Regions from separate parts of the Metabacillus sp. Hm71 genome, predicted to be linked through region 1. Evidence: riboswitches for the same ligand, from Rfam matches in the RefSeq annotation. Region 1 holds a riboswitch; each other region holds the start of a gene.
The links. Region 1 has a riboswitch for thiamine pyrophosphate ahead of thiM (hydroxyethylthiazole kinase). Riboswitches for the same ligand answer to the same signal wherever they lie in the genome.
Positions count from the first base shown of each region.

Region 2: it holds a riboswitch for thiamine pyrophosphate, as region 1 does, so the genes downstream of both, thiT (energy-coupled thiamine transporter ThiT) here and thiM (hydroxyethylthiazole kinase) in region 1, are expected to answer to the same signal.
Region 3: it holds a riboswitch for thiamine pyrophosphate, as region 1 does, so the genes downstream of both, ACSVDH_RS09605 (acetylornithine deacetylase) here and thiM (hydroxyethylthiazole kinase) in region 1, are expected to answer to the same signal.
Region 4: it holds a riboswitch for thiamine pyrophosphate, as region 1 does, so the genes downstream of both, tenA (thiaminase II) here and thiM (hydroxyethylthiazole kinase) in region 1, are expected to answer to the same signal.

Region 1 is NZ_CM200278.1:1,918,868-1,925,043, forward strand. It holds gene hutI (imidazolonepropionase) at 1-903, shown strand, start outside; gene ACSVDH_RS09030 (agmatinase family protein) at 908-1,882, shown strand; TPP riboswitch at 1,961-2,070, shown strand; gene thiM (hydroxyethylthiazole kinase) at 2,144-2,950, shown strand; gene thiD (bifunctional hydroxymethylpyrimidine kinase/phosphomethylpyrimidine kinase) at 2,975-3,790, shown strand; gene thiE (thiamine phosphate synthase) at 3,805-4,464, shown strand; gene ACSVDH_RS09050 (phosphotransferase) at 4,935-5,966, shown strand; gene ACSVDH_RS09055 (cation diffusion facilitator family transporter) at 6,172-6,176, shown strand, end outside.
Region 2 is NZ_CM200278.1:4,429,884-4,436,059, forward strand. It holds rRNA gene ACSVDH_RS21990 (23S ribosomal RNA) at 1-586, opposite strand, end outside; rRNA gene ACSVDH_RS21995 (16S ribosomal RNA) at 954-2,504, opposite strand; TPP riboswitch at 2,886-2,991, shown strand; gene thiT (energy-coupled thiamine transporter ThiT) at 3,143-3,712, shown strand; gene ACSVDH_RS22005 (SDR family oxidoreductase) at 3,839-4,633, shown strand; gene ACSVDH_RS22010 (hypothetical protein) at 4,873-5,061, shown strand; gene ACSVDH_RS22015 (gluzincin family metallopeptidase) at 5,197-6,176, shown strand, end outside.
Region 3 is NZ_CM200278.1:2,042,940-2,049,115, reverse strand. It holds gene ACSVDH_RS09615 (ABC transporter ATP-binding protein) at 1-218, opposite strand, end outside; gene tenA (thiaminase II) at 211-885, opposite strand; gene ACSVDH_RS09605 (acetylornithine deacetylase) at 931-2,211, opposite strand; TPP riboswitch at 2,339-2,442, opposite strand; gene ACSVDH_RS09600 (bile acid:sodium symporter family protein) at 2,525-3,505, opposite strand; gene ACSVDH_RS09595 (hypothetical protein) at 3,978-4,826, shown strand; gene ACSVDH_RS09590 (VanW family protein) at 4,858-5,775, shown strand; gene xylB (xylulokinase) at 5,861-6,176, opposite strand, start outside.
Region 4 is NZ_CM200278.1:1,685,797-1,691,972, reverse strand. It holds gene cyoE (heme o synthase) at 278-1,195, shown strand; gene cobA (uroporphyrinogen-III C-methyltransferase) at 1,260-2,036, opposite strand; gene ACSVDH_RS08080 (dimethylarginine dimethylaminohydrolase family protein) at 2,242-3,093, shown strand; gene tenA (thiaminase II) at 3,417-4,109, opposite strand; TPP riboswitch at 4,222-4,327, opposite strand; gene ACSVDH_RS08070 (DUF4395 domain-containing protein) at 4,410-4,817, opposite strand; gene ACSVDH_RS08065 (hydroxypyruvate isomerase family protein) at 5,021-5,797, opposite strand; gene ACSVDH_RS08060 (carbohydrate ABC transporter permease) at 5,958-6,176, opposite strand, start outside.

The DNA.
Region 1 (6,176 bases):
GCAACCACCCGCATGACAAGGGAAGCTACTGAAGAACAGTTAATAGAACAAACAATTGGTCGGCTTGATTCCTTTCTCGCACATGGTGTGACGACGATTGAAGGAAAAAGCGGCTATGGAATGAACTTAGAAACAGAGCTTATGCAGCTTCGAGTCATGAAAAAGCTGCAAGAACAGCATGTGATCGAAATCGTGCCTACATTTATGGGGGCCCATGCTGTTCCTCCAGAATTTAAAGGCCGTGAAAATGAGTACGTTGATCATTTGATACATGACATGCTGCCTGTGATTGCAGAGGAAAAATTGGCAGAATTTCAAGATGTTTTTTGTGAAAAGGGTGTGTTTACCCCTGAACAATCAGAACGAGTGCTGGAAGCAGGGAAACGATTTGGATTTATCCCGAAAATCCATGCCGATGAAATCGAGTCTTATGGTGGAGCCGAATTAGCAGCGAAAATAGGAGCCATATCTGCTGAACATTTATTGAAAGCCTCAGAGGCAGGCATTCAAGCAATGGCTCAATCAGGAACAATTGCTTGCTTGCTCCCGGCAACCGCCCTTTATTTACGAGAAGCAGCAGCGGCGGGAAGAAAAATGATTGATGCGGGTGTGGCTGTGGCCATTTCAACAGATTGTAACCCGGGATCATCGCCAACAACATCTATGCCTCTAGTAATGAATTTAGCTTGTATCTCGATGCGTCTCACACCTGCCGAGGCATTAACAGCAGCTACTTTTAATGCGGCATGTGCGATTAACCGCCAGGATAAAGTCGGTTCACTTGAGGTTGGTAAACAGGCAGATCTCGTATTATGGAATGTGAAAAATTATCAGGAATTGCAATATTTATTTGGTGTCAACCATGTCAATTCAGTGTGGAAAAAAGGTGTAAAGGTGGTGTAGCAGCTTGAGTGAACATTTTTTAAAGCAGCCTGAATGGGTGTGGAATGTATCGGGGAATGAAATGCCGACATATGTTCATCATTGGGTTAGACCTCTTAGCGAACATAACCAACCTTTTGATTTGATCTTGTACGGTGCACCGATTTCCCGGTCTTCAATTAGTGTATCAGGAGCTTCTTTATATCCAACAGAATTTCGCATGATGTGGAAAAGTTTTGCAACCTATAATTTAGATGAAAATGTTGATCTGAATTCCTTTCGTGTTGCTGATGCGGGAGATGTAATGATGCATACAACAGATATTCTTTTATCACATCAGCGCATCCAAAGGTCAACTGCATTTCTTGCCGAACACTATCCAAACACACGAACATGCATGATTGGCGGTGATCATTCAACAACAGCCTGCGCTGTTCGCGGCATTAAAGAGGCATTTCCCGAAGACACGATTGGAGTGCTCCAGCTTGATACCCATCTTGATGTTAGGGACCCAAATGAATTAGGACCAGCAAATGGAACACCGATCCGTCAACTAATTGATGGTCACCACATCTTAGGTGAGCATGTTATCAATATCGGCTTGCATGGCTATTTTAATGCAAAGCCGTTAATTGATTATGCAAATGAACATGGTATACAAATGATAACTCTGAACCAAGCACGAGGGCATGGTTTAATAAAAACAATAAAGAGAGCATTAGACGAGTTATCAGGAAAAGCTGACCGAATTTATGTAACAGTTGATATGGATGTGCTGGATATTTCTGTTGCCCCTGGCGTGCCGGCGTCAACACCAGGAGGAATGTCTGCGAGTGAACTTTTTAATAGCTTATTAGAAATCGGCAAACATCCTTGCGTCAAACATATCGATTTTGTTTGTTTAGACCCAAGCAAAGATTCGCATGTTTCTGAAACAGTGAAGGTTGGAGTATATGCATGGCTGCAATTTATTACGGGCTTAATACTGCAGTCTAAATAAAGAATGAACCTGCCAATTTGTCATACTATTTAAATCAACCCTTGTTTTTTCTTGCTAGATTCAGTAAACTACCAATAAACTTATATTTTCGGGGGCTGGTGGAAGCTGGCTGAGATTGCAACTATTCCGTTGCTGACCGTTTAAACCTGTTGGATAATGCCAGCGTAGGGAATGTCATTAGGTATCTAAGAGCACTTTGCGCGGCATTGTGTTCTTTTTATTTTGCAGAAAAATGACCGAATAGCAGAAAGGAAAAGAAAGATGAAGGTTGAGCAAATAATTAATACATTTGAAAAACTTAAACAGCAAAATCCACTAGTTCATAATATTACGAATGTGGTTGTAACAAATTTTACCGCAAATGGTTTGTTAGCATTAGGTGCATCACCTGTTATGGCCTATGCAAAGGAAGAAGTTGCCGAAATGGCAAAACTAGCAGGTGCTTTAGTTTTAAATATTGGAACATTGACACATGATGAAATTGAAGCGATGGTGATTGCTGGGAAGTCAGCAAATCTTCATGATGTACCAGTTATCTTTGATCCAGTCGGTGCAGGAGCTACTGCCTATCGAACAGAAACAGCTCGGCGAATCGTTAAAGAATTAGAGATATCAATTTTACGAGGAAATGCTGCAGAAATTGCAAATGTTATTGGGGAAGCATGGACCATTAAAGGTGTTGATGCTGGACAAGGTTCCGGCAATACAATTGATTTGGCGCAAATCGCAGCGCAAAAATTAAATACTTTAGTCATTATAACTGGTAAAGAAGATGTCATAACAGATGGCCAACATACCTTTGTTGTCTATAATGGTCATCCTTTGCTAACCAAAGTGACAGGAGCCGGTTGTTTGTTAAGCTCAGTCGTTGGGGCATTTGCTGCAGTGGAAAAAGACTTGCTCCAGGCAGCGGTTGCAGCACTTACGACATATGGAGTTGCTGCTGAATTAGCAGCTGAAAAAACGGTTCAAGCCGGACCTGGAAGCTTTCAAATTGAATTTTTGAATCAATTGGCAAATGTTTCACCAGAAGATGTCAATCAGTTTGCTAAAATCGAAAAACTGTAAGATAAGATAAAGGAGAGAATGAAAATGGCTATAAAAAAAGCTTTGACAATTGCCGGATCAGATAGCGGCGGGGGTGCCGGTATTCAGGCCGATCTAAAAACCTTTCAAGAATTAAATGTATTTGGCATGTCAGCCATTACTGCGGTTACTGCACAAAATACACTTGGCGTGCATGGGGTCTATCCATTATCTGTTGAAGCAGTTGTTAATCAAATAGAAGCGATTGGGAATGACTTAGGAACAAATGCAGTAAAAACAGGGATGTTATTTAGCGGTGAAATCATCAAGGCTGTTGCTGAGGCAGTAAAAAAGTTTCAATGGGAACATGTTGTGGTCGATCCAGTCATGATTGCTAAAGGTGGAGCACCTTTATTACAAAATGAGGCAGTAGCTGCACTTAAACAATATCTTTTACCTTTAGCGATGGTTATCACTCCAAATATTCCTGAAGCAGAAGTTTTGGCCGATATGTCGATTCGAACAATGGATGACCGGTTGGAAGCAGCCAAACGCTTGTATCAATTTGGTGCAAAGTATGTTGTGATCAAGGGCGGTCATGATGAGGGGGAAGAATTAGTCGATATCTTATATAATGGCGAAGAGTTTACTTATTATAAAGGTAAGCGAATTGCAACGAAGAATACCCATGGTACAGGCTGTACATTTGCTGCAGCCGTTACGGCAGAACTTGCAAAAGGGAATACGGTTGAACAAGCCGTTCAAACAGCAAAAAACTTTATTCAAGCTGCAATTGAGGATGACTTAGAAATTGGTAATGGCCATGGCCCAACCAATCACTGGGCTTACCAACAACGGCAGCAAGCAAAGATTCGACAATAAAGGGGAGATTCGGTTTGGACAGAATTTCAAGAAGAGAAATGAATGAGTTATTGCGATTATATTTTATTATGGGCAGTAATAACTGTAAAATAGACCCACAAGTTGTACTTGATCAAGCGATCAAAGGGGGAATAACATTATTTCAGTTTAGAGAAAAAGGAACAGGTGCTTTCACAGGTGCTGAAAAAGTTGAACTTGCTAAACAATTACAAGCTATATGTAAAAACTATTCAATCCCTTTTATCGTAAACGATGATATTGAGCTGGCCCTTGCCATTAACGCTGACGGGGTTCATATTGGACAAGATGATGCATCAGCGGAGGAAGTAAGACAGAAGATCGGAAATAAAATTTTAGGTGTATCCGCTCATAATCTAGATGAGGTTGAAAAGGCGATCGCAGATGGAGCAGATTATGCAGGAATTGGACCAATCTACTCGACAAAAACAAAAGAGGATGCAAAAACAGCACAGGGAACAGCAATTATTAAGGAAGTTCGTAAAAAAGGCATTGATTTGCCAATCGTTGGAATTGGCGGGATTACGTCCGAAAATGCAGCACCAGTGATCGAAAGCGGGGGCAACGGTATTTCCGTCATTTCAGCAATTAGTCTTGCAGAAAATCCAACAGAACGTGCTAGCGAGCTTAGATCAATTGTTGAACAGCTTTTATAGAAACTAATAATTATAAAGAGGAGGACATCTCCAAAAGGATTAACCCTTTGGAGATGTCCTCATTTTTATAATAATATCAGAATTTATATATTTTCTTAACATAGCTTGCGTTTCGAATCTAGCTCCAGGCGCCATCGGCTCTAGGGTCTAGTCAAACAGGAATAGAAGGTAAAGAACACCTTCTATTCCTGTTCGCCTTTTGCTTGTCGCCGAATGCTTAGCGCCTTGCGCTTTTTTTAAAGTTTAATAAATAAAATTTTAACCTAGTTTTTGTGTCTAGCTCCAGCGCCTAGCACCTCTTGGGTCTAGCCACTCATGAATTGAAGGCAAAGAACGCCTTCTATTCATGAGCGTCTTATTTGCCCTAGGCTGATCAAGGCGCTTACTCATTCCTTATGAAGGAAATAGAAAACTTAAGTAGAAGTATGGGATAAAGAGGTTTGATCCAATAATAAAGGTGGGGTGCTATTATGGAATTATCTACAAAGCTAATAAATATAATCAAAAGCAGCTATGGGATTGATGAGATCCTCGACTTCCAGCGCTTAGAGGGCGGGTATTGGAATGATGTATTTAAAATGAAAACAAAAAATGAAATGTTCGTGTTGCGAATAAGCCACCGTTCAACGAAAAAAGAAGGCCTAATGTATGAGCATATGTTACTGAACTATATGAATAAACAGATCAAGGAAATTCCCGCCCCAATAAAGCTCCACGACACGACAACATTCTTTTTTCATGAAGGCAGAATCATGTCCTTATATCCTTTTATGGAGGGAGCAATTCCGGAAAAAACGAAAGCAACGAGAAATGCAGCCGCAGAAATGCTGGCAAAATTACATGTGGCAGCCCAACGATTTCCGAGCGAAAAACAAAATCCAGGACACACCTCCGTTAGACACCTCAATTGGAATCATAATCATATGTGGAATTGGGAAAAGCTTAAACGTCAGTTGGAGAAGCATGCACACCTCCTTTTCACATCACATAATGATCATCCATCCCAGCATGAGAATATAACTAAGTTGATTACGATGCGCAAAGAAATAGAACGACAAAAGGAAGAAATCTCACAATGGATTGTTCAGTTATCCAATACAAATCCTGAATTACTCTTTGCTCCAACACATGGTGACTATTACCGAGGTAATATATTATGTATAAATGATCAAATTTCTGCGGTAATAGATTGGGATGAATGCAGACCAGATTGGCTGGTTTATGAACTAGCACGAGCGACCTGGGAATTTTGCAAGGATAAAAAGCAAAATACTCTGAATCGGGAATGGGCAATAGATTTTGTTCAAGTGTATAAAAACGCTGGAGGTCCTGTTTCAGCAAATGAGCTGCAGCTTCTGATTCCTTTTATTCGTTCAGTTAGAATGATTGAAATATTGTTTTATTTGGATCAAGGTTTTCAAGGTGAACCATGGGATCCGGAATATACCTTGCATAATTTATACTCGCTTATCAATCTAACCACCTACCAAGATTTATTTTAGTTAAAGCATTAATAAATACGGAAGGGATGAATCAGACTAACAGACAGGAGAGAGTGAATTTGTACAATTATAAGAGATTTTACTTGAGGAAACTCTTTTGCCTGAGCAATACTAGTATAGAATAGAGAAACAAGGTTGCTCTAGACTCACACGATTATTAATTGTTATGATGTTCAAGGAATTGAATTGTGGAGGCTAGAAATGGATGGA
Region 2 (6,176 bases), 2.5 Mb from region 1:
GGCTTTGACTACTTGTAGGCACACGGTTTCAGGATCTCTTTCACTCCCCTTCCGGGGTGCTTTTCACCTTTCCCTCACGGTACTGGTTCACTATCGGTCACTAGGGAGTATTTAGCCTTGGGAGATGGTCCTCCCTGCTTCCGACGGGATTTCACGTGTCCCGCCGTACTCAGGATCCACTCTGGAGGGAACGAAGTTTCAACTACAGGGTTGTTACCTTCTATGACGGGCCTTTCCAGACCGCTTCATTTACCCCGTTCCTTTGTAACTCCTAATAGAGTGTCCTACAACCCCAAGAGGCAAGCCTCTTGGTTTGGGCTTCTTCCGTTTCGCTCGCCGCTACTCAGGAAATCGCGTTTGCTTTCTCTTCCTCCGGGTACTTAGATGTTTCAGTTCCCCGGGTCTGCCTTCATTACCCTATGGATTCAGGTAAAGATACTGTTCCATTACGAACAGTGGGTTTCCCCATTCGGAAATCTCCGGATCAAAGCTTACTTACAGCTCCCCGAAGCATATCGGTGTTAGTACCGTCCTTCATCGGCTCCTAGTGCCAAGGCATCCACCGTGCGCCCTTAACAACTTAACCTTCGACAAACGATAAGCGTCGAATTTCTTCGTTGACTTCGAGTTCTGCGGTGCTCATGTACCAAAACCGTACACTCCGCTCCTCGACCACTCGTCGCCTCGAACTTCTCGCTTCTCCTTTGTCTCAAGACATAAGTGCTTACTTAATGTCCTGATTAAACATAATTAAGAGAATCACTAAACTAAGCGTTTAAACTCAGTGAATTACTTGAATTGTTATTATCGTTATCTAGTTTTCAAGGAACATAAAGCACAGGATGCACAAATGCTATAAGCATTTAAACTCCTATGTCTTTTTTACATATAATGAAAGATCTTGATGATCTCTCAAAACTAAACAAAAACCAAGCGAGCCTCATTTTCCTTAGAAAGGAGGTGATCCAGCCGCACCTTCCGATACGGCTACCTTGTTACGACTTCACCCCAATCATCTGTCCCACCTTAGGCGGCTGGCTCCTTGCGGTTACCCCACCGACTTCGGGTGTTACAAACTCTCGTGGTGTGACGGGCGGTGTGTACAAGGCCCGGGAACGTATTCACCGCGGCATGCTGATCCGCGATTACTAGCGATTCCGGCTTCATGCAGGCGAGTTGCAGCCTGCAATCCGAACTGAGAATGGTTTTATGGGATTGGCTTGACCTCGCGGTCTTGCAGCCCTTTGTACCATCCATTGTAGCACGTGTGTAGCCCAGGTCATAAGGGGCATGATGATTTGACGTCATCCCCACCTTCCTCCGGTTTGTCACCGGCAGTCACCTTAGAGTGCCCAACTGAATGCTGGCAACTAAGATCAAGGGTTGCGCTCGTTGCGGGACTTAACCCAACATCTCACGACACGAGCTGACGACAACCATGCACCACCTGTCACTTCGTCCCCCGAAGGGGAACCTTCTATCTCTAGAAGTAGCGAAGGATGTCAAGACCTGGTAAGGTTCTTCGCGTTGCTTCGAATTAAACCACATGCTCCACCGCTTGTGCGGGCCCCCGTCAATTCCTTTGAGTTTCAGTCTTGCGACCGTACTCCCCAGGCGGAGTGCTTAATGCGTTTGCTGCAGCACTAAAGGGCGGAAACCCTCTAACACTTAGCACTCATCGTTTACGGCGTGGACTACCAGGGTATCTAATCCTGTTCGCTCCCCACGCTTTCGCGCCTCAGCGTCAGTTACAGACCAGAGAGTCGCCTTCGCCACTGGTGTTCCTCCACATCTCTACGCATTTCACCGCTACACGTGGAATTCCACTCTCCTCTTCTGCACTCAAGTTCCCCAGTTTCCAATGACCCTCCACGGTTGAGCCGTGGGCTTTCACATCAGACTTAAGAAACCGCCTGCGCGCGCTTTACGCCCAATAATTCCGGACAACGCTTGCCACCTACGTATTACCGCGGCTGCTGGCACGTAGTTAGCCGTGGCTTTCTGGTTAGGTACCGTCAAGGTACCGCCCTATTTGAACGGTACTTGTTCTTCCCTAACAACAGAGCTTTACGACCCGAAGGCCTTCTTCGCTCACGCGGCGTTGCTCCGTCAGACTTTCGTCCATTGCGGAAGATTCCCTACTGCTGCCTCCCGTAGGAGTCTGGGCCGTGTCTCAGTCCCAGTGTGGCCGATCACCCTCTCAGGTCGGCTACGCATCGTTGCCTTGGTGAGCCGTTACCTCACCAACTAGCTAATGCGCCGCGGGTCCATCTGTAAGTGGTAGCAAAAGCCACCTTTCAACTTCGAACCATGCGGTTCGAAATGTTATCCGGTATTAGCTCCGGTTTCCCGGAGTTATCCCAATCTTACAGGCAGGTTACCCACGTGTTACTCACCCGTCCGCCGCTAATCATCGGGAGCAAGCTCCCTCAGATTCGCTCGACTTGCATGTATTAGGCACGCCGCCAGCGTTCGTCCTGAGCCAGGATCAAACTCTCCAATAAAGAGTTGATATAGCTCATAATAATGTACTATTTTAGTACGTTGTTTGTTAATCGAAATTAACGTTGGCACGCTTGGTTTTGTTTAGTTTTCAAAGATCATTTGTTATATCTTCTCGCCAGAAGCGACCTTCTCAATATATCATCTTACTGAATGCTTGTCAACTTTTTTTTATAAATGAAAAATTGTAATGTTGTTTATTCGCACTTCAGCAGCGGCGTTTTTTAATATAACACAGCAAAAAATATATATCAAGTACTTTTTTGTTTTCATTATTTTCTTTGTATTTTAGATTCTCAGTCATACTTTTAGTAATATTAATTCAAGCTTGCTTAATCGAAATAGTTTAAGGTATAGTAAAAATCAAAATAAAATAAATGCATATATACCACAAGGGGAGCCAGTGGCTGAGATTGAACAATTTGGAATTGTTCTGACCCTTTGAACCTGTTAGTTAGCACTAGTGTAGGGATGTGGATGGTTATAAATTAGAAGCAATGAATGGTACCATCAATCCAATTCCAATCATTGCTTTTTTGTATTTCCATTCGAAAAGTAGTCATTTTTTCTTCTATTAATATTAGTAACAGCTTTGGCAGCCTATTGGTTTTATGCAAGGAGAGAGGTTTTTAGTTTGCAAGTGAATCAACGATTATTATTTTTAATTGAGGTAGCAATGTTATCTGCATTGGCCTTCCTTTTGGATTTATTATCAGGGATAATCGGAAAACTCCCACAAGGTGGTTCGATTTCTTTAGGTATGATTCCTGTTTTTATTATGGCTTATCGCTGGGGAATAAAGGGAGGGCTATTAACAGGGCTTTTATTAGGATTTCTGCAAGCTGTCCTAGGAAACCCATATATTATTCATCCAGTCCAAGGGTTTCTTGATTACTATTTAGCTTTTACAGTTGTTGGTTTTGGCGGAATTTTCTTAAAGCAGGTTCGTCAAGCTTTACTAAATAAAAAACGTAAATCGGTAATATTGTTCATAATTCTTGGCACTTTTCTCGGAGGAGTACTCCGACTTATTGTTCATGTCATAGCAGGAGTTTTCTTTTTTGCTTCCCTTACTCCAGAAGGAATGCCCGTATTGCTTTATTCGATTGCGTATAATGCATCCTATATGATTCCAACCATTATCGTTTCTGCCATCGTTATTAGTTTTTTATTATTAACTGCACCTCGTTTAATTACAAAAAGACAATAATGCAAATGGGTCTGTCTCTCTTATGTGACAGGCCTTTTTTTGCGTTTTTAAATTACAAATTTTCTATTAAGTAAAAGTTAATTTTCTAGAGATACTAGTATACAAATAATTTTTTTGGAGGTCCATATGATTACTTTTGAGCATAAAAAGTTTGCGAATAAGGTAGCAGTAGTAACTGGCGGCAGCTCAGGAATAGGCCGAGCAGCTGCCATCCATTTGGCAAAACAAGGAGCAAAGATTTGTCTTATGGATATAAAAGAAGAGAATGCAGAAAAGGTCAAGAAGGAAATCGAAGAATTTCAGGGAGAGGCAATCATTGCTGATGTCGATCTATCCGACCAAAAACGGGTAAAGGCGGGAATTGAAGAAGCGATAGAAAATTGGGGAGGATTAGATATAGTGTTTGCAAACGCAGGAATAAATGGAGTTCTTGCTCCAATTGAAGATTTAAACCCAGAAGACTGGGATAAAACGATTCACACAAATTTAAAAGGTACTTTTCTAACGGTTAAATATGCTATTCCGAAAATGAAAGAAAAAGGCGGGAGCATTATTATTACCAGCTCTATTAACGGAAGCCGCGTATTTTCAACCTCCGGAATGTCAGCCTATAGTACATCTAAAGCAGGACAAATCGCTTTTGCAAAAATGGCAGCATTGGAGTTGGCCCAATATAAAATTAGAGTAAATGTTATTTGTCCTGGAGCAATCGAAACGAATATTGGAAAAAATACCAAGAAAACACCTGAGGTTAATAAGATTGAAATACCTGTAGAATACCCTAAGGGAAGCCAGCCATTGGAACATGGTCCAGGAAAACCAGAGCAAGTTGCCAAACTCGTTTCCTTCCTCGCCTCTGACGAATCGAGTCACATTACCGGAACTGAAATTTTTATTGATGGAGCAGAATCGCTGTTATAAAAAAGACATAGCAACATTACAAATCGAAAGGGGAGCTGCCTTAAAAGGGCATCTCCCATCCTTATTATAGTAGCAGCAGGTTGCCTTCCTTCTTCTCTACCTTCCCCTTCTCTCTAATCATATTTACGATTAATAGAGTTTACCCTTTCTAGGAAAAAACCTAATAAAGTTATCATATTTTCCGATGTTCTAGCATGTATTAATAGAAAGAATAGAACGAAAAAGCGGAGGACTTGATGATGAATATTTCATTTGCACTCATGTTACTAACATTTTTCTTATCATTATTCCATTTCTCTTACGGTTATAAAGAAGCGATTCGGATTAGTAATGAAGAGGGGCCTGTTCAAGGATTGGCTGTGATTGTCTGCATGCCTCTCGGCTTTACTTTTGCTTATTTATCATCGATTTTTTATCAGCAAGTTTAATACCTACTAGTTTAAGGCGTTGTGCATCACGCATAACGTCTTTTTTCTTTCAAAAATTTAATAGCAAATTTCATGATTTTTTCCAACGTTGCCTCATAAATATGAGTAAAGATACATCGTATTTAGGAGGTCAAATTGAAGATATTTATCACTTTTATAAAAAACCTGGTTTACTCCATTATTTCATTTATCGTGATTTTTGTTAGTTTAATAGGCTTATTTTTATTTATGAACATAAACATAAACCTTATTTTTAGCATAATCTTAGTACTTCTTTCATTTACGCTTTTTTGTTATTGCCTATATGCATTTATCAGCATAAAAAAGGATTTTCATCTTCTTTTCCTAAAGGGAATTAGCGGGCTCATTTCCCTTTGTTGCTTATCCATCGTATTTACGTTAATGAGCGTATTCTTCTTTTCCATCAACTTCATGATTTCTACAGAGCTTGGCAAAAACCTTACGATAGATGAAAAAGTCGGACTTTATATGCTGCCGTTTCAAGAAAACGAAACCCCGCCAATCGATTATCTAGCAATGAAGGAAAATAAATTAATAAAAACATATCGAAATGTGAATATCTATTATCAACCACATGAAAGGGAGCTTTTGCCTATCATTGAAGGTATTCTTGAAAAAGCCGATTCGATAACGACAAGTTTATTTGGTCGTATTAAGGATAATAAGATTGACCTAATCCTTCACTCATCTTCAGAAGATCTTTATAAGAAAACCTCTCTTATTGAGACAATGGGTTATTTTGATGATCCGAATAATACTGTCGGAGTGGCCATTTCTGATTTAGACGAGATTTTAGCTAATCGTATGCCAGGCTCGTTTTACTTCCAGAGTACCATCATGCATGAGTACACACATTACCACTTACAAGCATTTATAAAAGAGCAAGGCCTTTTTGTTAATAGAATTCCATTATGGTTTCACGAAGGTGTTGCCGAATACATTGCTATGTATGACGTTACACACCGTTATTATCCATTTCAAGAAACGTCCTTTGAAAAGCTTGAAACACATGATGAGTGGGAAAAATACCGGTTAAAAGATTACGATGTCTACCTGCAAAGCTATTATGCAATAAAATTTTTAACAAATACATA
Region 3 (6,176 bases), 120 kb from region 1:
TTTGAGTTCAGATTATTCCGCAAGAAAATTTCACCTTCTGTTGGATGCTCCAGTCCCGTAACCAACTTAAATAATGTGCTTTTCCCCGATCCACTTGGACCTATAATACTAACGAACTCTCCTTCATTAATCTGAATATCAAAATCTTTTAAGATGGGCGCTTTTGCTTCATCATAACGAAAGGTTACATGTTGAAATTTCAGTACTGGATCACTCATCGATTGGCCACATCTCTTCGTTATAAGCCATATCCCAAAACATGTATTCGAATCGAGTTGTATTGAGGAAGATCTCCTCCAATTTTTCCAGCTCTGCCTCCGGCTTTCCCTCTGCTACCTGATCCAATAACTCTATACACCATGTTGCAAGCTGCCCAAACTCATCTGATGCATACATATTGATCCACTCTCCATAAAACTCGTGCTCGCTTGCACCCTCGATTTTTTTTAGCTCCTTGCCAATTTCCCAATAACTCCACATACAAGGAAGCAAGGCTGCAACAAGCTCTGCAAGTGTACCATTCTGGCTCACATGTAACATATAATGTGTGTATGCAAGTGTGGTTGGCGATGGTTTTGCTGTTTCCAGCTCCTCAACAGAAATATCAAATTTTTTTGCATATTGCCGATGAAGCTCCATTTCTTCATTTAACGTTGCATCTAGTAATTTGGCAAATTTCCCCATTACCTTAAGGTCTGTCGCTTTTACAGCACCTAAAGCAAAAACCTTTGCATATTCAATTAAATACAAATAATCCTGAACCATATAAAACCGGAACTTTTCCTTTTCCAACGTACCATTTCCCATTTTTTGAACAAACGGATGGGCATGATTACGATTCCATATTGGCAGTACCTTGTAATAAAGCCTTTGACTAAAATTCATCCTTTAACCTCCTAAATTTCATGAGCTTTACCTCTTGAAGCTTAATCAAGCTCGTTCAGTATGACACCATTCATAAATAAAACGTAAAATAACCTTTGTATAAGAAATAAGCTGGTCAATAGAAAGCTTCTCATTTATGGCATGGGCATTTTGCAAATTGCCAGGTCCATAAATCGCTGTCGGAATTCCTGCCTCACCTAACCAGCCGCCATCTGTTACCGAAGGGGAAACATCGACAATTGCCTGATCGTTTAATATAGCCTGGTGTGCCGATGCTAATTGCTTTACACCGAGATGGTTAGGATCAACCTCTAGTGATGGAAAGATTTCCCCGCGATCAACAATCATTGACTTCCCGCCCCATTCAAATGAAGGCGGATTTTCTCTAAGCCAAGGATCAGCGTTTGCCACATGCTGTATATGTGTTTCAATTTCGTTGATGATTTGCTCATACGTCTCATTTGGATAATAGTGTACCGTGATCCAAAGCCTGCATTCGTCAGCTATGAAAGCCGCATGCCGCCCACCTTCAATAACTGCAGGGTTTATCGTATTCGTTCCAGACATAAAACCCGGATAGCTTTTCGTCACAGCCCAATGGCGTTCAAGCTCTTGCAGTCCTTGAATAATGTTTGTCATTTTCTCGATTGCACTCGCACCAAAGAGCTTTCCTCCAGCATGAATCATCTGCCTTCTTGTTGCATCATGAAAGGTTTGCGGGCTCTTTACTGTAATCCATCCAGTAATGACTCCACCTTGACCTTGAATATGTAAATCACTTGTGTCTACCACAACAGCAAAATCAGCCGCATACCCCTTTTTGCAACATTCTAATGTACCTGCCTCACCAACCTCTTCGCCAATGACCGACTGGAAAATTAAACTGCCAGGCAATTCAATCCCCGCTTCATGTATTAACTGGATGGCGAACAAAGCACCGGCTAAACCGCCTTTCATATCAGCTGCACCTCGACCGATGATATTCCCGTCTTTTACAACCGGATAAAAAGGGTCAACCTCCCACACTTCATCCTCACTGACTTCAGCTACGTCCATATGTCCATTAATGATCAAGCTGTTATACAGGTCTGATGAAGTCCCTTTACGAACACCTACAACATTTGGATCATTGGGGTAAACATCCCACATATCGATTGTAAAGCCTTTATCACTTAAAAAATCAGCAACAAATTGTTGGGCATCCTTAGTGTTTCTTGCAGGCGGTGCCGGTGTTTTATACTCGATTAGCCTTTTGAGCAATTCAATCAGCTCATCTTTTCTGGCATCAACTTGTTCAACTAATTGCTGAATATGATCTGCTGTCATTTTTTTCCTCCCAATCCTTTTCTCAGCTATAAAAAAACCACTTCTTATTTGAAGAAGTGGTTTGAACATACATACAAATTTATGTATAAACATTCGAAAAACATCGGGTTTTCCGAAGTTTCAAATATATTTTCAAACACCTCTTCCCTACGCTAGTATTATCTAGATCAGGTAATAAGGGTCAAGGCACCATGCCTCTCTCAGCTTTTAAAAGCTCCCCTAGTGGTGAAATCTATTAACTTAATTTCTAAATTGATTATATTATTTTTAACACAATCTTTCCTTTTTGGCAACAGATTAAAATAAATCCCCTTTATAAACCGCTAACATTGTTCACAAACTGTTTATTTGCATGAAAAATGCGATCCTCATATCTTTTAAATAAATATCCAAAGATCGATGCCAATACTTGCTGAAACAGCATCCCAATAATAACTGGAACAGCGACAGCAGCTGGAAAATATTGCACGGCAATAACAGCCCCGGCACTGATATTACGCATTCCGCCAGTAAAGATCATCGCTACTTTTGTTTCCCGATCTCTTTTTAACCAGTTTGCTACTATCCATGTAAGTAAATATCCAAAGAAAGCAAGAATAAAAACTGTGACAGCAATAATAACCAACTTCACTGTTATATCTGATAAATATGGTGCTACTACAGCTCCATTAATCATAACAACAATTGCAAGACCCAACTTAGAAAACGGGGCTAGTGTTTTGCTTACTTGAACGCTTTTCTCTTTAAATAGATGATTCAACAACATTCCTACTAAAGATGGTAAAACGACCATATATAACAATCCGTACATAATCGATAACGTACTAATGTCTACTTTCTGCCCAACAAGGAAAGAAAGAGTATGCGGCACAAGGAATGGAGAAAGAATCGTATCAAGCAAAATAATCGAAAGGGCCAATGCAATATTTCCTTTATAAATCGTTACCCAGATGAAGCTTGTTATACCTGTAGGAATAACAGCAGCAAGTACAAGACCGGTCAATATTAAAGGATCATTTGCAAAGATAAGATGTCCTGCCCCCCAAGCAATAACTGGCATTCCTATATGCAAAACAAATAAAATAATTAGTAATGGAAGCGGACTTTTTAATACACCTTTAAGGGAAGAAAAGTTCGAGTTGAGACTACCAGAGAAAGTAATAAAAGCAAAAATCCAAGGGATTAAAAATGAAAAAAACGAAAAATGATTAGCAAACATCACGCCCAAAATGACGCTTGCAGGCGTAAGAAATGGCATAAACCTTTCAAGCTGCCGATTAAAAGTTTGAAGCATTAAGCATTCTCCTATTCTAATAAAGAACAATTATTTGAGTAAATTTGTTTATTTCCTTTGTCATTTCCTTCCCCTAGTGAATATTTCTTTACGTAAATTTTAACACATTACACAAAAAAAGTAGCCTCTTTATCCTTTAAAGAGTCGCTACTTTATAAGATCACTGTTTGTTAAAGAAAAAATTAATGGTCAATTGCATCACAGACCAAACTGCTAAATGGTTATTAAAAGCGTTATTTTTATATCACCCATTAATTTTTTCAATTCAAGAATATTGTAAGACAATTAAAAATGTAAGTCAATTTATTTTTGCCAATTAACCAAAAAATTTGAAATCATCATAGCTTCAGTTAGGACGATCATGTTGTTGATCTTCTTTCATTTTCCATTTTTATTCAAGTAATGTTTTCTCTAACAAAGCACAAACTAAGCTTACTAAAAAAGAAACTAGTTACGGAGATGACATGATATTGTGAAAAGTTATGTTTTTAGCATTGGATTATTCATTTTTATGATTTGTTTTTCAGAAGAAAAGACATTTGCTGCTTCTATCGAAAATAGACAAGCTCCAATAAGTTTCCAAATAACCCTTCAAAATTGGGAAGCAGTCAATCATATTTTGCCGAAAAAATCAACCTTTACTGTTATTGATGTGGAAACTGGTAAGAGCTTTGAAGTACAGCGAAGGGCTGGCAGCAGGCATGCAGATGTACAGCCCATTACCAAAAAAGACACGAAGATTATGAAAGAAATCTATGATGGAAGATGGAGTTGGCGAAGAAAAGCAGTCTTAATTCTAGCCAATGACAGCTTAATCCCTGCCTCTATGCATGGAATGCCGCACGGTGCTGGAGCGCTTCAAAATGGATTTCCCGGTCATTTCTGTATTCATTTTCCTGGAAGCACAACTCATCGGTCGGGGAAAGCCGATCTCTCTCACCATGTGATGATTTTAAAGGCTGCTGGGAAAATTGACGACTATTTTACAAGCCTTCAAGCAGAGCAATTAATAAATGTATTTCTAGTAACGATTAAAAACCAAGACCAAAAATTGGCAGAAAAAATCTCGATAAGTAATCAAAAAAAATGGAAACAAAAACTTAATAATATTGAACAAATCGAAGCCATACAGTGGTCGCTACCACAAACAACAAATAAAGAAACTCGCTACTCATTAGTCACTCAAATTCCTGTTGAGATAAAAATGTTTATTAAGGAACGTGGAGCTGTTAAAACAAACTTAGTTTTTACATTGATGAGAACATCTCCTCTTTCACCATGGAAAGTAAATATTGATCCATTGCTATCTTCCATTAACTAATTTTAAGAAAACAATAAGAGGTGGGGCATAAATGAAAATGATTTTGGTGCTATTATTGCTGGCTTTACAGCCTGACACTATTTCTGAAGAGATTTCATTAACCTTTGAGGGTGAAAAAATAAGCAGTATTCATCGCTCAGAATATGCTCTGCCTCCTTTTGGCCAATCCATGATCGATCACGAAAAATATAGTGAACTCGAGAAAAAACTTGAAGCAGCTGTTTTTAAAATGCCAACAAATGCAACCATTGATGAACATGGACATTTAGTAAGTGAAAAAATGGGCTATCAGCTTAACAAGGAGAAATTCAAGGAAGCGTTTTATCAGTCGTTTTATATGAAAGGTACTACTTCAATAGATATTCCTGTCAAGACAATTTACCCAAAGGTTGACAGTGAATTATTAACAAGCATTAGTTCAAAAAAAATCAGCCAATATATTACCTTTTTTAATAGCAGGAATAAGGAACGTTCACATAATATCAAATTAGCATCTGATGCGATCAATAACTATGTTGTGTTTCCAGGAGAGACTTTTTCATTTAATGCTGCTGTTGGAAAACGGACAGTTGAAAAAGGGTACCTGCCAGCACCAGTAATTGTAAGAGGAGAATTATCAGAAGGTGTTGGCGGCGGAATTTGCCAAGTTTCCTCCACTCTGTTTAATGCAGTAGACCGTGCGGGAGTTAAAATTCTTGAGAGGTATTCACATAGCAGAAGGGTGCCTTATGTTCCGCCAAATCGAGATGCAACTGTAAGCTGGTATGGTCCAGATTTTGTCTTTAAAAACCGGCACAACCAGCCATTGCTTATCCGTTCAAAAGTAATCGGCGGTCAGTTAATTATTGTTATCCTCTCTTCTGATACATTTTCTGATTATAAACGAGAGGTTCCAAGTGCGCCAGATACTTTGCCTAAAGAAGAATCTATAGATAAGGATAATACTTAGAAAAGTATGAAACAAAACAAAAGGGTCAGACCCTTAGGCGCCATATAGTTTCTACTATTGTCATGGTCAGACCCTTTACATTAGTTTATTTTCTAAATTTCGCTAAGCCTACATTTAATCCTTTCGTGTGTTGATAAACTTCTTTATAAAGAGTAAAAAGTTCCTGATACTTTGCAACATTATCTGCAATTGGCTCATATGTTTTAGCTGGCTTAATAAAGAGATCAGCAATTTCTTGGAGAGAACTTGACCACCCTGCACCGTATGCTGCAAGAATGGCAGCTCCGATACCTGGTCCTTGTTCGCTTTTTAATTTAACAATTTTTGTATTGAAAATATCAGCTTGAATTTGAAGCCATGTCTCATTTTTGGCACCACCGCCAATTGAAATAATCGTATCG
Region 4 (6,176 bases), 230 kb from region 1:
TAACAATATTGGTAAAGTATTTAAAGATTGGTATATTAAAAATACCCTTTATGCTTTAAATCATAAACCATTGTATATTCGTTTTTTCAACTTTCAAAAAACTGTTACGAAATTGCAATAGCTTTATGACAATAGTGTGTATTTTTAATTTTGGAGAAGCAATTTCAGTACTTTTAGCTCATAATGAGAAAAGCGGAAGCGAATTGCGGTGCTAAGTGCCATGCTTATAGATAAAATATGGTACAAATTTTTACTTTATATAAAGAGGAGAATGGTTGTGAAAAACCCTGAATTGGTAGTAAAAGAATCATTTTCTTTGAAACATTATTTTTCATGGAAAGTGTTAAAACTGATCATAAAGACTGGAATTATTAAGTCCAATCTAATGGGAATGTTTGCAGGACTTTGTCTGGCTCTTTATGTATATGACATAAGCTTTGCTGAAAGGATTCCTGTCATTATTCTATCCTTAATTGGAACGGCCTTCGTTGTCGGAGGTTCCGGTGCAATAAACAATTATTATGACCGGGATATCGATGCAATTATGAAGCGAACACAAGACAGACCTACAGTTGATGGATCAATTCACCCGAAATTTGCATTATGGCTGGGCATCTTCCTTGTGGCGATCGGTATTGCGTTACTATTAGCTGTTTCCTATTTAGCAGCGTTTATTGGCTTTTTAGGCTTTGCCTTTTATGTATTTGCCTACACTATGCTTACGAAGCGGACAACGATTTATAATACGGAGGTCGGATGTCTTTCCGGAGCCATGCCTCCACTAATCGGATGGGCAGTCATATCAACAGATATTTTTCACCCTGTCGCGTTAGGTCTATTTGCCTTTATGTTCTTATGGCAGCCGCCACACTTCTATGCAATTGCCATACGGCGCTTAAAAGAATACAAGGCAGCTGGTGTTCCAATGCTCCCTGTAGTAAAAGGCATTTACCGGACAAAAGTTCAATCGATTATATACTTAGTTCTATTACTGGCTGCTTCTTTTATCTTTTGGCCATATAGCAAAATCATTGCCATTAGCATGTTTATCCTTACTCTAGCTTGGATGGTGCTTGGAATTTGGGGCTTCAAAAAGCTGAAGGAAGAAAAATGGGCTACGCTTATGTTTGTATTTTCCTTAAATCATTTAACAATTCTTTTCGGATTAATGATGATTATTTCGTTTATAGGTTAATAAGAAACAAAAGAGGTCAGTCCCCAACTTCGGGGTCTAACCTCTTTTGTGTAACAGCGCTATTTTACATTTCTTCTTTATCATGATCGATAAGATCCTCAAACCATTTTATTTTCTCGCGCAATTCAGCAACCTGACCAACTAAAACAATGGCAGGGTGTGTGATTTGATTTTTCTGCACTTCATCAACAATTGTCGCTAACGTTCCGGTAATTGCGACTTGTGAGGGGGTTGTTCCCCATTGGATAACCGACACTAGGGCTTCAGGACTTTTGCCGTATTCGATTAGCTTCTCGCAAATATAGGGTAAATTTTTAATTCCCATATAAAAGGCGATCGTATCGATTCCTTTTGCTAATGCTTCCCAATTAATCGTGTCTGTCTTCTTCTCTTCGCGGCCATGTCCTGTCACAATCGCAAATGATGAAGCAAAATCTCGATGTGTGACTGGTATCCCCGCATAAGCAGGTGCTGCAATACCAGAGGTAATACCTGGAATTACTTCATAAGGGATGCCGTTATTTCTTAACACCTCTGCCTCTTCGGCACCGCGGCCAAACACAAAAGGATCTCCGCCTTTTAAGCGGACAACCTCTTTCCCCGCAAATGCCTTCTCCACTAACACTTCATGAATCTGTTCTTGGATGAGTTCATGCTTTCCGGGCAGCTTGCCACAATAAATAAGCTCAGCGTCTTTTTTTGCATGCTTTAATAAATCCTTGCTTATCAGACGATCGTATACAATAACATCCGCCTTTTGAATGCATTCCAATCCGTACACAGTAATGAGCTTTGGGTCACCAGGACCAGCTCCAACTAAATAGACTTTCCCTATACTCACTGCTTCAACCTTCTTCCATAACCTTGATGATCATTTTGAATGTAGTTCATTTCTTTACAAGCTATTATAAGTGAAAAACACTCTAAAGTGGAAAAATATCAAAGAAATCCTGCATTTTTATTTGAAATTATCCTTAAATAAGAAGTTTTATTAAAAGCCAGAAAGGGCATATTACAACTAATCGCTTTTTGTTTGGAGGATACAAATGAATACAAAACCAGAATACATAAAAACTTCTTGTTTTAGTGAATATGATACCTTAAAAAGGGTTGTTTTATGTTCACCTGAATTTATGACGATTAGAGAACCAATTAATGAAACGCAAAAACAGTATTTAAAAGAAAATATTGATACAAAACTTGCAATGGAACAGCATCAACAATTTGTTGAAACCCTTCAACAAAACGGGATTGAAGTGCTGTTATTGCCCCCTTTAAAAAAATTTCCTGAGCAGGTTTTTACCCGTGATATCGGGTTTACTCTCGGAAATCAAGTATTTGTGGCAGAAATGGCACATGATGTTCGCAAAGGTGAAGAAAGACCTTTTGTGGATTTGCTGGAAAAGGAAGAAATGACATACACCAATCTTATCGGTGATAAAATTGAAGGCGGGGATGTGATCATTGATCGCAACACCATTTATGTAGGGATAAGTAATCGTACAAATGAAACGGCTATAAAACATTTACAAAGTTTATTGCCTTCTTTCGAAGTAATTGCGATCCCTTTCACCGATACATATTTACATTTAGACTGTGTCTTTAATATCTTATCTCCAAATGAAGCTTTAATTTTCCCAGGAGAAATTGAGCCTGAAAAAGGAAAAATCTTGGCAAGCCGTTATGATTTAATCGAGGTTTCAAAAGAGGAACAAGCAACATTAGGTACAAACGTCCTCTCGATCGGTGAGAAACGCGTCATTAGTCTTCCTATAAATAAGCAAGTGAATCAAAGGCTTAAAGAGCGCGGTTACCAAGTGATCGAGGTCGATATTACCGAAATTATCAAATCCGGAGGAGCTTTTCGCTGCTGTACACTTCCGTTAGTTCGGGAGTAAGGGAATTCGTAAAAATGAATAATCTTGATAAAGCTTCTTAATAATTTTTTTACCCATAAGAAAAATAAATTGTTGAGAAAGTACATGTTTAAAAAACACGTACTTTCTCAACAATCTGACCCTAGGGCAGTGATAAAATGCCTCCTGTATTTAGTGCAAACATGATGTGATACTTAAAATTCCAAGTCGTATGTACTAAACTCTATTAGTGTCTTTTGATATTAAAACTCCTCCTTGTGCTGATATTTTAGGTTTGCGAGCCAAAAATATTTTAGCACCGTGGAAGAGTTTTTTTAATACCACGCTGAAAGCTTTTTGGAACCCTAGTTTGCATACTGTTCTTTCCCCTTTTCATCCACTGGCCAATTTTCTAATGTATAAGCCATCTCCCAAAATGAGTATTCATATTGACTGCTAATAATAAAATGCTGTTTCATCCGTTCTCTGTCCGCTTCTGTCACGGTTTCAGCAATGGCATCTAAACGGGCAATTTGTTCCTCTACTAAAGTGCGGAACCAGTCAGAACCGTAGGCCGCAATCCATTCTTGATAAATGGGCTCTTCCGGCTTGGATCCTTTTAAATGTTCGCCAATTTCATAATAAAGCCAATAGCACGGCAAAATCGCTGCAATAATATCCCCTAAATGGCCATCATATGCAGCACGATACAAGTGCGATGTATATGCATAAGCAGTCGGTGCAGGTATAAAAGCAGCTTTTTCTTCTTCAGTAATACCTAATTTTTCGGAAAAGTTCCGATGTAAAGAAAGTTCCGCCTGATAGGTACCCTGTGCATGATGTGCCATACGGCTCGTCGTTTGAAGATCGGTTGCTTTCGCTGCTCCTAATGCTTGCACTCTGGCAAAATGGCTTAAATAATAGGAATCTTGCAGAACATAATAACGGAAACACTTTAAATCTAAGCTTCCTTCCCCCAACTTTGTCACAAATGGATGATGAAAACTTGCTTCCCAAATGGCATTCGCTTCTTTGCGCAGCAACTGAGAAAATGACATGTTAATCCCTCCTAGAATAAATGACAGGACCATAAAAATGAAAAAACCACTTTTTTCATACGTAAAGAAAGTGGTTTGGAATTCATTTTAATAACTAAAAGAACATACAAATGTCCCGTCACTTCCACTTTCCTACGCTGGCATCACCCAGATCAGGTTCTAGGGTCTCAAAGGTCACTTTGATCTCAGCCTTTCAATGGGCTCCCCTAGTGGATAGGTACCTACTATTAACTTTTCACTCTGACATTAACCATATCACAACTTTAGAAACTGTCAATTCTTTTTTCTATTTACATAGATTCAAACTTGTTTTCGTCTATGTTTCCACATAAGATAGCGATAGCGAATCGTACACCCAATACAAAATCCCATTAATGCAATACCTGCTGCTAAAGCAACCATAATACTAAAAATGACGCCTAATAATTCGTAACCAAAATAAAAGGATAATAATGATACACCTAAACATACTGTGGCTATCCATTGATTAAATAATTGTTGATCACGATCTTCTAGTACATATTGAGAATGTGGTTTTTTTAAGAATTTTTGCCCTATTATTATTACAAAGTTACGTTTTGTAATAAGGGTTAAAACCCCAATGATAAACGGAATAAATAATAACCATCTATAAAACAAAAGGGAAAAGAGAACAGTGACAACAATAAATGCCTGATTTGTTTGAACGAGTGGTTTAGGAATGTTCATATTAATACCTCCTTATATTAAATTAAATATGTCGTGTAACAATATATTTATTATTATAACAATGAAAGAATTCGAAAAAAAAAACTAAAAAAAGGTCCTATTAAATATAAGGACCTGGCTACGGTACAAGGTGATTTTTTCCAAATCCCATTTTTTATAGGATTTAGACTAATAATAATTATTTTTTCATTTACATCAATACCTTACACAGCTAACGGCTCGACATGCCTTAAAATCGTCTGTTTAAACTCCTCCAATGCTTTGTCAGTATCAATTGTATATCCACATTCCAGACCAACAAATCCGTCATAGCCTGTTTCCTTGATCGCATTTAAGATGTTTATATAATTCAATTCACCTGTTCCCGGCTGCTTGCGGCCTGGATTATCAGCAATATGGTAATGGTTGATCCGGTCGATATAGTTTGTGGCATTGCGAATCACATTGCCTTCTGTGATCTGTTGGTGATAAACGTCAAAAACAAGCTTAACATTCGGACTATTAACCAGATCAATAACAGCTGCCGCTCCATCTGAATATTGAAGAAAATGTCCATGATGATCAACAAGACCGTTTAATGGCTCTACCTCTAATATGATGCCAGCCTCCTCGCAAAGCTGGGCACATTGTTTCAATGTTTCAACCATTGCGTTCCTTTGAATTTCACGTGGAACACCTTCGATCACATTCCCTGTTTGGGTAATAATTGATTTTGTGCCAAGTATTTTACAGGCATCTATCGTTTGTTTTAATTCAGCTAGATATTCGTCACGTCTCGTTTCATCTACTAAATTAAAAATCTTTGTACATGTAGCAATAATTCCTACACCTATTCGTTCTTGTTCCCTTACCACCTGCTTTAGATCTAAATCCCACCAGCCGTAATACTCCAGACCATGAAATCCATGTTCCTTCACCTTTTCAAGATGGTAAATCACATCTTTCTCTTTATAGGCTCCAATGCATAGCGAGTATTTCATGTATGTGACAACTCCTTCAAAATAATTGACTACACAGTTTCTGCTGATTTTTTTCAGCCAATGTGACTTCATGCGTTATAAGGGCTTCTTGATTGTCTGTTAAGTTGTGAATAGCGTTAATAAAGACTTCATCCTCTACTAAACAACCTTAAGCAATCGATTAATCTTTAATCGCACCTGCTGCAATACCTGAAATAAACTGACGGCTGACAAACATAAATAAGATAATCAATGGAAGAGTCGCCAATAAAGTTCCTGCCATGACCATACCATAATCTGTGTTATAAATCCCATTTAATTGAGATAAAGTCACCTGTAAAGTATGTTTAGTCGGATCATTTAAGACGACTAACGGCCATAAATAATCATTCCACATGCT